DNA from 4 places in the Paenibacillus sp. FSL K6-2862 genome. Region 3 is predicted to be linked to each of the others. Evidence: riboswitches for the same ligand, from Rfam matches in the RefSeq annotation. Region 3 holds a riboswitch; each other region holds the start of a gene.
The links. Region 3 has a riboswitch for cyclic di-AMP ahead of MHB82_RS10335 (C40 family peptidase). Riboswitches for the same ligand answer to the same signal wherever they lie in the genome.
Positions count from the first base shown of each region.

Region 1: another riboswitch for cyclic di-AMP. It lies ahead of MHB82_RS18365 (3D domain-containing protein); the one in region 3 lies ahead of MHB82_RS10335 (C40 family peptidase).
Region 2: another riboswitch for cyclic di-AMP. It lies ahead of MHB82_RS00145 (3D domain-containing protein); the one in region 3 lies ahead of MHB82_RS10335 (C40 family peptidase).
Region 4: another riboswitch for cyclic di-AMP. It lies ahead of MHB82_RS00515 (C40 family peptidase); the one in region 3 lies ahead of MHB82_RS10335 (C40 family peptidase).

Region 1 covers NZ_JBBOSN010000001.1:4,102,088-4,104,286, forward strand. Annotated here, with positions in the region: gene MHB82_RS18360 (polysaccharide deacetylase family protein) at 1-147, shown strand, start outside; gene MHB82_RS18365 (3D domain-containing protein) at 274-948, opposite strand; cyclic di-AMP (ydaO/yuaA leader) riboswitch at 951-1,149, opposite strand; gene MHB82_RS18370 (amino acid ABC transporter ATP-binding protein) at 1,415-2,140, opposite strand; gene MHB82_RS18375 (ABC transporter substrate-binding protein/permease) at 2,127-2,199, opposite strand, start outside.
Region 2 covers NZ_JBBOSN010000001.1:31,585-33,783, reverse strand. Annotated here, with positions in the region: gene MHB82_RS00145 (3D domain-containing protein) at 1-960, opposite strand, end outside; cyclic di-AMP (ydaO/yuaA leader) riboswitch at 1,232-1,486, opposite strand; gene MHB82_RS00140 (TatD family hydrolase) at 1,729-2,199, opposite strand, start outside.
Region 3 covers NZ_JBBOSN010000001.1:2,198,175-2,200,373, reverse strand. Annotated here, with positions in the region: tRNA gene MHB82_RS10340 (tRNA-Leu) at 225-309, opposite strand; cyclic di-AMP (ydaO/yuaA leader) riboswitch at 670-801, shown strand; gene MHB82_RS10335 (C40 family peptidase) at 807-1,271, shown strand; gene MHB82_RS10330 (carboxymuconolactone decarboxylase family protein) at 1,351-1,680, opposite strand; gene MHB82_RS10325 (hypothetical protein) at 1,810-2,025, opposite strand; gene MHB82_RS10320 (hypothetical protein) at 2,144-2,199, opposite strand, start outside.
Region 4 covers NZ_JBBOSN010000001.1:108,350-110,548, forward strand. Annotated here, with positions in the region: gene MHB82_RS00510 (GNAT family N-acetyltransferase) at 1-172, opposite strand, end outside; gene MHB82_RS00515 (C40 family peptidase) at 464-934, opposite strand; cyclic di-AMP (ydaO/yuaA leader) riboswitch at 938-1,075, opposite strand; gene MHB82_RS00520 (hypothetical protein) at 1,336-2,178, opposite strand; gene MHB82_RS00525 (M1 family metallopeptidase) at 2,189-2,199, opposite strand, start outside.

The sequences.
Region 1 (2,199 bases), 1.9 Mb from region 3:
ATCATTCTTCAACATGCGGGCGGAGGCGTGGGCTCCAATCTGTCCGGTACCATTGGAGCACTTCCGGAGATTATAGATGAACTGCGATGCAGGGGCTTCAATCTGGTGACTTTGGACGAGATGCTGCAATTGCCAAAAAGCAAATAATACTCGGCTTAGTAGAGGAAACACATAAGTTATGAATTAACAATCTTGCGCGTTTTAATAAAGACAAAGGGTACCCTTATTACGCGTTCATCGTGTAATAAAGGCACCCTTTTGTAGCACTGATACTTATTTCAAGATATAAAGTTCAACGTCCTGAAAACCAAAGGTACTCACAGACTTCTGGCTCCCAGGAATGAAAATGTCAATTCGTTTCCCTTTGATCGCTCCACCGACATCCCGGGCAGTAGCCACAAATGCCTGCTTAGGCAGCCCCGGATGGGAGTGACCCGTAACAAGAACCTTTGTACCCAGTGGGATGACACTAGGGTCTACTGCAATCGTGCCGAGTTCAAGTGGATTACCGAAGTAATCAACAGCACCCCATCCACCATTTTCGGAAGCGGCTGCAGAGTATGCTGTTGCTTTCACATCAATGGACTTACTATAATCAAACGTTTTGCCCCAGGCCTCAACGACTTTATCGTCAGCATTTACATCAAGGCTAGCGGTCGTAATCGTCTTTGCACCTGTAGAGCTCTTCGCAGCTGGAGCAGCTGAGGCTGTGTTTGCTTTTCCAGGAATCGTAATTTTCAAACCACCATAAATGTTGTAAGGTGAAATATCACTGTTTGCTTTAACCAGTGTGTTCAGTCCAACTCCATATTGTTTCGATAAGGTATAGAAGGTATCCCCCTCTTTGGCCACGTGAACAGAATCAGCGTGAGCTGGAACGGCCTGAATGAGCATTGCTGCTGTCAATAGGGCTGTTGCTGTTTTGGCTATAGTTCTCTTCTTAATCATGGTCTTCCTCCCTCATTGTGCCTGCGAAGTTAGTTGTCGGATTCGGATGGAGGAAACCACCCTATAGGTCTCTGTTACATTCGTCTTGCGTTATGTATCCCTAATTCACCCCAAGCAGCGTGCGTTTCAAACTTCCCCCCACGGTCTGCATCATTACATCCTCCACACTTCCTCCTCAGGAAGTTTCGGCAGGAACAATATATCACAATTTTGTAACCAAGGTCCGTAGTAAATGTTACCAACTGTATTGAACAACACATTATGCGGCTTTAGAAATAAGGATTTTTCTTGTTAAAGAGCGATCAAGCAGCTCTGGAACGATGACAGAAACGTTACTTTTACGACACTGGATACTTATCCACAATCAAAAAAAAAACCCTGCTAACGTGACGTGAGCAAGGTTGTTTGATTTCTTTTTTTGTTCGTTCTATTTAATCCGGTTCACTGACTGGATCATGCTCAAAGGTTATGACAAGACTTTACCGAGGAAGTCACGTGTACGTGGATTCTTAGGTTGACCAAATACTTCATCCGGTGTGCCCTCTTCCACAATTACACCGCCATCCATAAAGATGATGCGATCACCCACTTCACGGGCAAAGCCCATTTCGTGGGTAACAATAACCATCGTCATGCCGCCTTCAGCCAGGCGTTTCATAACGTCGAGTACTTCACCAACCATTTCCGGGTCAAGTGCAGACGTTGGCTCGTCAAACAGCATCACATGCGGCTGCATCGCAAGCGCTCTGGCAATGGCAATCCGCTGCTTCTGTCCACCAGACAGCTGACTCGGATAAGCATCTTTTTTATCCAATAACCCAACGGTTTTGAGCAAGTCTGTGGCGATCTGCTTGGCTTCCTGTGCAGATTGCTTTTTGACTTTAATCGGGGCAATGGTAATGTTTTGCTCCACGGTTTTATGCGGAAACAGATTAAAGTGCTGGAACACCATCCCCATTTTTTCCCGGGTTGCATTAATGTTGTGTTTGGGATCTGTGATCGATACGCCTTCGAAATTAATTTCACCTGAAGTAGGCTGCTCCAACAAGTTAAGACAGCGAAGGAAAGTACTTTTGCCTGATCCTGAAGGACCAATTACAACAACGACCTCGCCCTTGCCAATCGTGACATCTATGCCTTTAAGTACTTCGTTTTTATCGTAGGATTTGTATAGTTGTCTAACGTCTATCACTTGCACTCAACTTCCTTTCCAGTCGACCCAGCAGCTTGGACAAAATAAATGTCAATACA
Region 2 (2,199 bases), 2.2 Mb from region 3:
CCGGGTACCGGAAGCTGTTTTTGTACCAATGCCAGGCTCCTCAGAAGAGTACGCGGTCATCGATACATTTTTAAGTACTTTGGAATATTTAAAAGAAGTGCCTGAGACGGTAATCACTTTGCTGCCTGATGCAGCGGTTTTCTTCGAGTTCGTTGTCGTTTCTTTCTTTGCTGTGGAGGTTTGGGCCGATACCGTCTGAATCTCCGGCTGCTTCACAACTGGTTTTGCTTTGGTTCCGACAGCAATAACTTTATCTACACGGTTGGTCGATACCGATTTGCCCACCATCTTTTTGGAGACTAACTCTCCATCCTGAAACACCTTTTCGATATGCTGTACAAGTGTACCTTCTTTGCCGTTTACGATGACGCGATTGTCACCTTTGTACAAGCTAGGGTCAGCCGTTTTGATTACTTTGTACGCAATCGGCTGTTCCACTTCCACTGTACGCTTTGTTACACGCACTACGCGAATTTTCATATCTGCCTTGATTGGTGTTGCGAGCGCAGGATAAACCTTATCCTCACTGGCAACTTCAATTCCAGATTTCTGAATTGCATCTTCTACCGATGAATCGGTTGTATACAGAGTCTTGGTGTCTCCGTCTGCCGTAATGTTGACTGGAACGGCCCGCTCAATAACTATGCGGTCTCCATCTGCGATTGCCCCGTTCAAAGGCATGGATACCTCATCATGGGGGCTGACTGTGATTGATTGCTCCTCCAGCATTTCTTGAAGCATTCCTGTACGAGTCTCTACCGCTTGAGCTTTGCCATCAATAACCAGCGAAATTTGTTTCCCGGCTTGACCGTAAACGACTAACAAGATCATGATTGTAAGCGCGATTGAGAAAATAGCGATCAGTGCCATTTGACGCATGTTCTCATGCTTCCACCGCAACGCGTAAGACTTACTGGATGATCGTGACTCATGGGTCTCTTCTGGTTGGAATGTGCCCACTTCTCCGTCCTCCTTCATAGCCTCGCCGTCTAAAGTTAATGCATGATGTCTTTGACGCGACTATACCAAATTTTCTACAGAACTGATCGATATCTCAATGACCGGCTCTGCACCATGAACCACTCTTCGCAACATGATGTCACCACCTGAATTCTTACCGTATGATGACCTTATTTCTTTTATTCAAAAACAAAAAAGCCAAAGAAAGAGTGTAAGAGGAACTCTTTCGTGGCTTCCGAATGATTTTGAATATCGGAAATTCATGCACGAGGTTGCCTCTCTTTTTCCGCTTGCGAGGTTAGCTGTCGGGTTCGGGCGAAAGAGAGCCGCCCTATCTCCGGTCACCCGCTCATGGCGGATGCCCTTGAATTCACCCCGAGACCCAAAGAAGAAATCAAATAGCGCTTCGCAAGTGCATCCGCTGCTTTTGGGTCAGCGAAACGATGCGCATCAGCTGCTTACACTGATGTTTAAGCCCTATTGGTTCCCCCGCTCTCCGTTAACGGAGACTCAGCGAGATCGGTTCATGAAAAGTATTGTTGTGTCATCGGAAAGTGTCCCTTTGTTCATCCCCCGAACATCTGTCCAATTTTCCTCACAACAATTCACTGAAAAGATGATATCCTGTTTCGATGCATGTTGTAAAGCGTTGTTCAAGTACGTTTTTCTAAATATTTGGTTAAAATATTGTAATATTCTTCATTTATTTGGATCAAAAAGCAAATTCGCTCCGTCTACCTCTCTTTTTCACCGCATTTGCTTCGTTTTTTAACGAATCCCAAATCGTTCCATGGCATTTTTGGTCGTTATTGCAGCAATTTCCTCTACCGAAATGCCTTTAATTTCGGCAGCTGCTTCTGCAACCAGACGTACATGCGCTGTTTCGTTTCGTTTTCCACGATAAGGATGTGGTGTAAGATATGGGGAGTCAGTTTCGATGAAAAATCGGTCCATTGGCACCTTCGCCAGTACCTCTTTTGGCTGCTTGGCGTTTTTGAACGTGATTGGTCCCCCGAAGGATAGATGGAACCCTAGATCCAGACAGAGTTTTGCCGTTTCCCAGCTTCCAGAGAACGAGTGCATCACACCCCCGACTTCTCCAGCCTTTTCCTCGCGCAAAATTTTGACAATATCCTCATGAGCGTCGCGATTATGAATGACAATCGGCATGTTAAGTTCACGAGCTAGTCCGATCTGTTGTCTCAGTACACGATGCTGAACATCCTTGGGAGAAGTGTC
Region 3 (2,199 bases):
AATTTTGCGTACATTTCACCGTGAAAGCAGGGGTACAACAACCATAGAACAGGCATTTCTCCCCTTACACCGGAGATTTTGCAAGTGAACTGCTGCCATCAGATCGATTCAGAGGACGTTGTTTAAGTAACGATGTGTGTATCGTGGTTTTGGTCACATAAAAAAGAAATAAAAAAAGGTTTCCCGCAGGCGCTAGCCTAACGAGAAACCTTTTCTTCTTATGATGCGGTCGAGAGGACTCGAACCTCCACGGGGGGTTAGCCCACACGGACCTGAACCGTGCGCGTCTGCCAATTCCGCCACGACCGCATATGGCATATCTCCGAGATAATCTATCGCGGCGACAAGAAATAATATATCATGTGAAATTTAACGTGTCAACAGTTAAATGATTAGTATAAGACTACGATAACCGAAAGTTATAAAATCTGGTCGAAACCTGCCTTTCCCTGTTGAGAATGAACCTTGCTCTACTCTACTACTCCAATTTACTTATTTGTCCAATTTATGTGCTGATGAAACACAAATTACGTTTTTGTCATCATAAATAAACATGGAGAACTACTACTTTCCACAAAAAGTCTTGAATTCCGTTAACATTGCAGGAGGAAGAAAGGTTTGACAATTACGCATTTATGCAATATAGTTTCAAAAGGTTACAAAATATTAATTATTCATTTGCCGAGTTTCATGTTTGAAAACGGGGGAACCATTTTGGGTGAATTATTCTTATACATAGGAAATATAGGGAACCTTCTACCGAACCCTTAGCTAACTCCGTAGGCATCGAAGGGAGAACATTGATTTTGAAAAAACTGATCATTTCTATTTTTGGCGCAGCCGTTCTATTTACATCTGGTGCAGCAAGCACTGAGGCGAGCAGTATTAACACCGTCGTTAACAACATGACTGGAATACCTTACAAGTGGGGCGGCACAACGCTGGCCGGGTTTGATTGCTCTGGATTTATGAGATATATCTTCCAAAAATATAGCATTGAATTGCCACGCACTTCACAGCAACAGGCCAAGGCGGGTACTCCGGTATCCAAAGCCAATCTGCGCACAGGTGACATGGTATTCTTCAACACTTCAGGTAGCGGCATTTCGCATACGGGCGTATACATCGGGGGCGGACAATTCGCTCATGCTTCCAGCAGTAAAGGTGTCAGCATCACCAAAATGTCGAATCCATACTTCAGTGACCGTTATGTAACAGCACGACGGGTGACTGGACAGTTTATGTATAACAAGATGCTTGGAAAAATATAAGTTGGACAAAAAACAGGCTCTGGATCATTCCAGAGCCTGTTTTGCTGTCTTGTTATTCAGACTCACTTGCAGGAAAAACCTAGTGCAATGCTTTTTGCACACGCATTGCACCTTGAGACAGTGCGTGACCGCCGCCTACCGCTCCGGCTACCGCAACGGTCTCCATAATCTCCTGATCGGTTGCGCCCTTCGCACGGGCCTCTTCTACATGGTAAAACGTGCATACTTCGTTATTGGCAAACAATCCAATGCCGAGGGCAATCAGCTGCTTGGTTTTGGCATCAATGGCACCTGACTGGAAACATTCACCCGTAAATTCGTGATACGCTTTGACTACGCCAGGCAATACATCGCTTAATTCTCCAATCTGATCCTTGTAGGCATGTACCTTATCATTCATCAATGTCATGGCTACCCGCACATCCTCTCGGCTGATAAGTTTACGAATTCTCGCTGTACCTATCTTCTCTCCCGAGTGGCAGAAGTATGCCAAACCCTCCATGGTAATTCCATGCATCCGTCTCCAGAGCGGCTCTATTCATTCAGCCGGACTTTGGCGCGGTTCGCTAAAGAGCTGATAGCGATAACTACGGTCCAGCTTGACCACACGTCTGTTCTGGCGACGGATAAGCACCTGTTCCCCATCCCATGCAACGACAATCCCTGTTACATCGTTGGACTCCAAACCATCCCGTACCACTCTTACTTTTTCACCCGATAAGCGCAGTGCATCCAGTTCTGCATCACTAATCATGTCTATGGCTCCTATGTTCCAAAATAATTTACAAAAAGAGACCTAAATGAAGAGTCATTTAGGTCTCACGTGACTGTATTGGACTGTTATGTCATTCGAAAAATATCCCGACTGAAAGTTACCGCTGCGCGTGCTCTTTGCTGTCGTTCTTCTCGAACCAAAAATCAAGCACTT
Region 4 (2,199 bases), 2.1 Mb from region 3:
CGTCCCCGAATTCAACCTCCAGCGCCTTCATCTGTTCCCAGGGCAGCCAGGTATAGATGTTATAGGGTGGTTCATATATCCAGCTGCAGATCAATGCTGCATGTTCTTCTTGCATCGGCACAACGTGAAACGTTACAGAAGCTTCATCCACACCACTGCACGCTCCTTTCATTGTGAACAAGCTACTTCTAGTCATACGCTAATCGTTTATAACATATGTCATTTCATATTTAATCCTGATTTTACTCTACAAAAGAGGAGGGTATTTGGCAAGGTTTTGCTCCCTTGAAAAAAAGTGAAACAAAAGTTTCTGGAATTTCGTTTATATTATAGTAGGATGGGTAAAAACATCATAAGGGCATGGACGAACAAGCACAAAAAAACCGCCGGATACATTCCTGCGGAGAATGTACCGGGCGGTTGATTTATGCTTCGTTACAGTATGATGTTGCTCAGCTTGTCCCTAGTCGAGGGCCAGTGACTCATATGCGTCCGTGCTCATAATCCGTTTAGCGCCAACATAGCGGTTGGCCCAGTAGTTCTCACTCAAAGAACTAATGGTAACTCCTTTGGAAGACGAGGAGTGTGCAAACTTACCTTCACCCACGAAAATCCCTACGTGTGAAACCCCTTTACCCGTTGTATTGAAGAATACCAGATCGCCTGGTCTCATTTCCATGCGGGATACCGAGTCACCCATGTCGAATTGGGAACTGGATTGACGAGCCAAATCGATGCCCAGCTTTTCGAATACATACCGTGTGAATCCAGAGCAGTCAAAGCCGTTAAGCGTTGTTCCACCACTTTTGTATGTAGTTCCCATTGCTGAATCAATTACTTTATCCATTTTTGAATCTGCGAATGCGCTGCCTGCTCCAAGCGATAGTGCGAATGTTAAGCTAAGGACAGCTGCTGTTAATTTCTTTTTGAACAAGAGATATACCCCTTCCAACGCCTGCGAGGTTAGCTTAAGGATTCGGTTGAAGGTCCCCTATGATCCCTCTGTAGCAAGATCAATTCACCCATAACTGGTTCCCCCGCTTCCCAGGTGCCAGGAATTTGGCTATGCTAGTTGTGCACCTGCGAAATCAAGAAATGACGATTTAATTTTAAGTAGTTACAATTCATAAGGTAAAGATTACAAAGTTGTTACTAAAAACTCACTGCGATTATTGTAACAGAGGAGTAAAGCTTTGGCAACGTTTAACAAGAAAATTAGCAAAAAAAACCTCGACCTTTGACGGGGAAAGGTTGAGGTTTGCTTTTTTGAAGCGTAAACATTGACACAAGTTTACATGAAGATGGTAACAATTTTTGAGCGGTTCATTACACTTTTTAACCTTTGGAGGACTTGGACTGCCACAGGCGGAAATGAGCACATATCTTCCATATATCCAACAAACATCTGGCGAGCGGATAGGTTTGTTGCAGGATCAGACCGATGAGACCTGTCAGGAACCACGACGCAGATGTGAAGGCACCGAAGATGAGCAGATGAATTCCTCCCAGAACCACTGCGATACCAATGAGAGAAATGATATGACGCAAGGCGAGCAATAGACCGAGAAATGTACCTTTTACCCCGCCCTGACTCTCGGGTGCTGTGGCGCCAAACTGCATATATAACAAAGCATGATGTACGATCCATCCATACACGATCCATCCGGCTACATATGGAATGCCTGGCAGCAGCAGCTGCAGCGAGTGGAATCCATCCAGAAAGATACTATACAGCTTGGGGATCAGCCAGTACGCAGGCAGCAGTAATAATAGCGTTTTAATGAAATGAAGCAGCATCATCGGTTTCCACAGTGCCTTGATCCCACGTATAAAAGGAATACGTTCTTCTGTATGATTGAAGTGTTGTAATGAATAGAGTAGCCCTGCCTGAATGAGAGGGGTAATCAGCATGCGGAGCAGGAGCATGGCCCCAAGTATCCATAAATAACGATGCACCTCGGGATGGGTAGACAGACTGAGCTGGCTTTCCATTTTGAATAAAATGGTACTCAGCTCCCCGGCGTCAGGGTCCGGATAGCGCAGCAGCAAGGGAATAACTGCCGATTGCACCATTTTATAGATGAAGTAACCCCATACTAGCTGATAGAGAAACAAAAGTGCCACAATGAACATATGCTGACGGACGAGAAACCAGCCCTCACGTATTTTTGCTTTCACTGTCTCCACCTCACCATGACA